2 regions of the Bacillus sp. GW823-FHT06A11 genome follow, and region 2 is predicted to be linked to the other one. Evidence: a T-box and tRNA genes for the amino acid it is inferred to sense, from the RefSeq annotation. Region 2 holds a T-box; the other holds one or more tRNA genes.
The links. A T-box is a leader RNA that pairs with one kind of tRNA and senses whether it is charged. The one in region 2 lies ahead of metG (methionine--tRNA ligase), so its partner is inferred to be a tRNA-Met.
Positions count from the first base shown of each region.

Region 1: it encodes a tRNA-Met, which carries the amino acid that the T-box ahead of metG (methionine--tRNA ligase) is inferred to sense. The anticodon was not compared.

Region 1 is NZ_JBXAHS010000014.1:29,297-31,705, forward strand. Features, by position in the region: gene divIC (cell division protein DivIC) at 1-336, shown strand, start outside; gene AC1Q8L_RS29455 (S1 domain-containing RNA-binding protein) at 424-909, shown strand; tRNA gene AC1Q8L_RS29460 (tRNA-Met) at 1,069-1,142, shown strand; tRNA gene AC1Q8L_RS29465 (tRNA-Glu) at 1,156-1,227, shown strand; gene spoIIE (stage II sporulation protein E) at 1,487-2,409, shown strand, end outside.
Region 2 is NZ_JBXAHS010000004.1:457,490-459,898, reverse strand. Features, by position in the region: gene metG (methionine--tRNA ligase) at 1-1,205, opposite strand, end outside; T-box leader at 1,256-1,526, opposite strand; gene AC1Q8L_RS21505 (class I SAM-dependent methyltransferase) at 1,641-2,409, shown strand, end outside.

The sequences.
Region 1 (2,409 bases), on a different contig from region 2:
ATCGAAAAACAGAGTCCAAATCCTGTTAAAGAGCATATAATACAAACGGATGAGAACAGGAAGCGACTTTATCGCCGTTTAGCGGTTTTTCTTGTCTTTACTTTTACAATTATTGCGAGTATTAGTGTAACGTTTTATCAACAAAACAGTTCCATTAAAGCAAAAGAAGCAAAAGTTAAGGACATGAAAAAAGAACTGGATTCATTAACGAATAAAGAAAAAAGTCTAAAAGACGAAGTTCAAAAGTTAAATGATGAAGAGTACGTATTAAAGATTGCTAGAAGGGATTATTTCTTCTCTGGTAAAGGGGAGATAATTTTTCCTGTTTCGAAGTAGAGTATGTCTTATTGACACTATATTTTAGGATTATATATAATAAAGTAAAATTTGACTTTTTAACCACTAAGGAGGAGCATTTTTTTTATGTCAATCGAGGTAGGCAGCAAGTTACAGGGTAAAGTAACAGGTATTACAAATTTTGGGGCTTTTGTGGAGCTGCCAGAAGGCTTAACTGGTCTTGTTCATATTAGTGAAGTTGCTGATAACTATGTAAAAGATATTAACGATCACTTAAAAGTGGGCGACCAAGTAGAAGTAAAAGTTATTAATGTTGAAAAAGATGGAAAGATTGGTTTATCTATCAAAAAAGCGAAAGAACGTGAAAAAACAGAAGGAGATCGTCCACGCGGTGAATACCAACGCGGTGGTGATCAACAACGTTCTGGACGTCCACAACGTAATAATCGCTCTTTCAACAGAGATAATCGTGGTGGCGGTAACGACCGAGCTCCAAAAGAAACATTTGAGCAAAAGATGGCACGCTTCTTAAAGGATAGTGAAGATCGTTTAACTTCTTTAAAGCGTAACACAGAGTCTAAACGTGGTGGCCGTGGCGCACGTCGCGGATAATAAGGCCGTTTAGTTTTTAACATATAGAGAGGTACCCAGAGTGATGGCTCAGGGTGCTTTTTTATATGTGAAAATATATTTTAAAAAAGTTTTCAAGATGTGTTGACTTTAAATAATATCTGATGTAAGATACTAATTGTCCGTTAAATACGACGACATGGCGGTGTAGCTCAGCTGGCTAGAGCGTACGGTTCATACCCGTGAGGTCGGGGGTTCGATCCCCTCCGCCGCTATATTTATTTTAACGGCCCGTTGGTCAAGTGGTTAAGACACCGCCCTTTCACGGCGGTAACACGGGTTCGAATCCCGTACGGGTCATCTAAAAAGATCATGCAAATTTGCATGATCTTTTTTTGTTAAATGGATTAAGACATACAACACTTCTACAAAATCACCCTATATTTTCTGAATATTTAATTAAAAAATCAAGGATAACTTACATACCGTGTATATCTGTAGAGTTATTTCGAATAAAAAGTCGAACGATTATAAAAGTGAAAACTGTTGTTTTGACAAAAATCCCAACAATCATCTTTTATAATGACAGTAATTAAACTATGCAGGTGGTGTTAAAAATATGCCTAAAGCAGGAAGGAATACTATGAATACAAGTGCATTGGCAATGAATGAGAGTCAGCTTGGAGGAATAAAGTGGACGAGTAAGTTGCGAATGAAATTCGAACAAGTTTTCTTTAGATGGGGATTTATTATTGTTGTTATTGGTTTTCTTTTGGGAAGAGCATATATATTAACAAATATTTTACCGTTTGCACTACCGTTTTTTGCTGCTGTTTATGTTATGAAGCGGGATAAGATGCCGCTAGCATTTTTAGCTCTAATGGGAGGAGCTCTTTCAGTCTCGATAGATAATTTGTTTTTTACTTTTGCATCTATCTTTACTTTCTTCATTTATAATATCTTCTTTAGTAGATTTACACGTAAAACCGTTGGACTTGTTCCATTTCAAGTATTTATCTCCGCATTAACCGCACACTTAGTTGTTGTATATTTTGCGCAACAAACTGTCACCATGTACGATTTACTCGTTAGTACCATTGAGGCTGGGCTTAGTTTCGTATTAACTATGATATTTTTACAAAGTGTCCCGCTTTTAGTGGAAAGGAAAGGAAAGCAACAGGCGTTAGAGACGGAAGAAATTGTTTGTTTGATTATATTACTAGCATCTGTTTTAACGGGTACAACAGATTGGTTTGTATATGATGCTTCTATTCAACATATTTTTACAAGGTATTTAGTACTAGTATTTGCATTTATTGCGGGTGCTGCTACAGGATCTACAGTGGGGGTAGTAACAGGATTGATATTAAGTTTAGCAAATGTGTCTAGTTTGTCTCAGCTTAGCCTTCTCGCTTTTTCTGGATTACTTGGTGGGTTGTTAAAAGAAGGGAAGCGTTTAGGTGTTAGTTTAGGTTTATTAATAGGGACAAGCTTAATCACATTATATGTAGACAAGCAGACAAATATTGTAACAACTTTAAT
Region 2 (2,409 bases):
CCATCATAATATTTTTCAATAAACTTTAATGTGCGGTTCACGAAGTTTCCATATGCTCCTAACAATTCACTATTATGACTGTAAATAAATTCACGCCATGAAAAATCAGTGTCACGATTTTCTGGTGCATTTACTGTTAAGAAGTAACGGATAGAATCTGGATCATAGCGTTCTAATATGTCAGGCACCCATACTGCCCAGTTTTTACTTGTAGATAATTTTCTTTTTTCAACTGTTAAATATTCATTCGAAACGATATGACGCGGGATTGCTTCTTCCCCTATTCCAAGTAATACCGCTGGCCAAATGACGGAGTGAAATGGAATATTATCCTTGCCGTGTACATAATATGTTTGCGCATCGCTATTCCAAAACTCTTGATCATCTTTTCCTGTTTCTTCAGCCCAATGTTTACTCGCTGAATAATATCCTGCCACTGCTTCAATCCATACGTAAATTTTTTTATCTTCATACCCTTTCACTGGAATTGATACCCCGATTGGTAAATCTCTTGATACAGCCCTATCTTGTAACCCTTCCTTTACATATCTTTCCGTTAATTGAATTGCATTATCACGCCATGTTCCTTTTTCTTTTGCGATTTCTACAACTTTTTTAATTTGCTCCTGAAATGTATGCAATGCAAAATAGAAATGCTCTGTTTCCTCTACAGATGGCGTACTACCACATAACTTACATTTCTTTTCTAACAAATCAAGAGGATCTAAAATAGCAGAACAAGCATCGCATTGATCTCCTCTTGCTGCTTCATGGCAATATGGACATATTCCTTCTACATAACGATCCGGTAAAAACTGCGTACACGTTTCACAATACGCTTGTTCCACTGTTTTTTTATAAATATAGCCTTCTTCTAATAAACGTAAAAAAACTTTTTGAACAGTTTCATGATGATGCTCGCTATCGGTACGTGTATAGCAATCATACGTAAAACCGAGATCACGAAAACATCGCTGAAATTCTTCATGATACTTATTAGCAATTTCTTTTGCTGTCACACCTTCTTGTTTTGCTCTAATTGCAATCGGTGTTCCATTGCAGTCACTCCCTGAAACATACAGCACATTCTCACCTTTTGCCCTGTAATAACGCGCTAAAATATCTCCAGGTAATAAACTCGCAATATGGCCAAGGTGTAACGAACCATTTGCATACGGCCAAGCGCCTCCAATAAAAATACTCATCTTATATTCCTCCTTTAAAATATAAAAAGCCCCGCCCCTATCTTAAAAAAGATAAGGGCGGGGCTGTATAAACAGTCGCGGTACCACCTTATTTCGCCAATCACTCACATAATTAGCCTTAACAAGTACGGAGCTCTATGCTCTTATACTGTGGTTTTGATAACGAGTACCAACTCTCGTCGCCGCCTACTATTATCATTTGATAAGTTCAGGACGAAGCTCAAAGGCCATTGTTCAAATGAATATTCTTGCTTCTTCTCAGCTACCGAAGCTCTCTGGAAAGAATGTGTTCATCCTACTTTTCCTTTTCAACGCTTTTACGTATAACAAGTATTTTACGACTTAATCACAGAAAAATCAAACTTTTATCCAGAACGAAAAGGAAATCCCATCCTCCCGCCGAATACCTATACGTTCACAAAAGGAGTGATAACATTGAACCAAAAACAACTAAGCACTATAAATGAAAAAAGCTGGAATACAGCTGCTTATGAAGCTTGGACGAATCGCCACGGGGCACCGGAGAATTATGCGAAAAAAATCATGGAAGATCCCACACGCGAAGTAGCACATTATTTACCTTACATACAATCTCCAAAAGGAAAATGTATTATTAATTTACTCGGCTCAAAAGGAAATAAAGCTGTTGCTCTCGCCCTTTTAGGCTCTGACGTAACAGTTGTTGATATTTCAGCAAGTAATGCAAAATATGCAAATGAACTTGCTGCCGCCGCAGACGTCTCTATTCATTACATCGTTTCTGATGTACTAGATGTAAATCTCTCCGAATCATTTGATATCGTATTACTGGAGCTTGGTGTACTTCATTACTTTCTAGATTTAAAACCACTTTTCAAAAAAATTTCTCAACTACTAAAGCCAGGTGGGATACTTATCCTTCGCGATTACCATCCAATATACACAAAGCTATTAGGAGTAGACCATCCATCATTTCGAGCAAGTGGAAATTATTTCGATGAAGAATTAATTGAAGATGATGTTGCTTATAGCATCCTTCTTACAGAAGCACAGAAAGAATCGCTACCTAAAACAGCCATCCGTCGCTGGACGCTAGGAGAAATCATTACAACACTTGCGGAAGAACGTTTTAAAATTGAAAAACTAGTTGAAGAACATGGATCTCATCAAAGATGGGTCTTCCCTTCTACTGCACCAGAAGGAATCGAAGAACGTATCCCTGGTC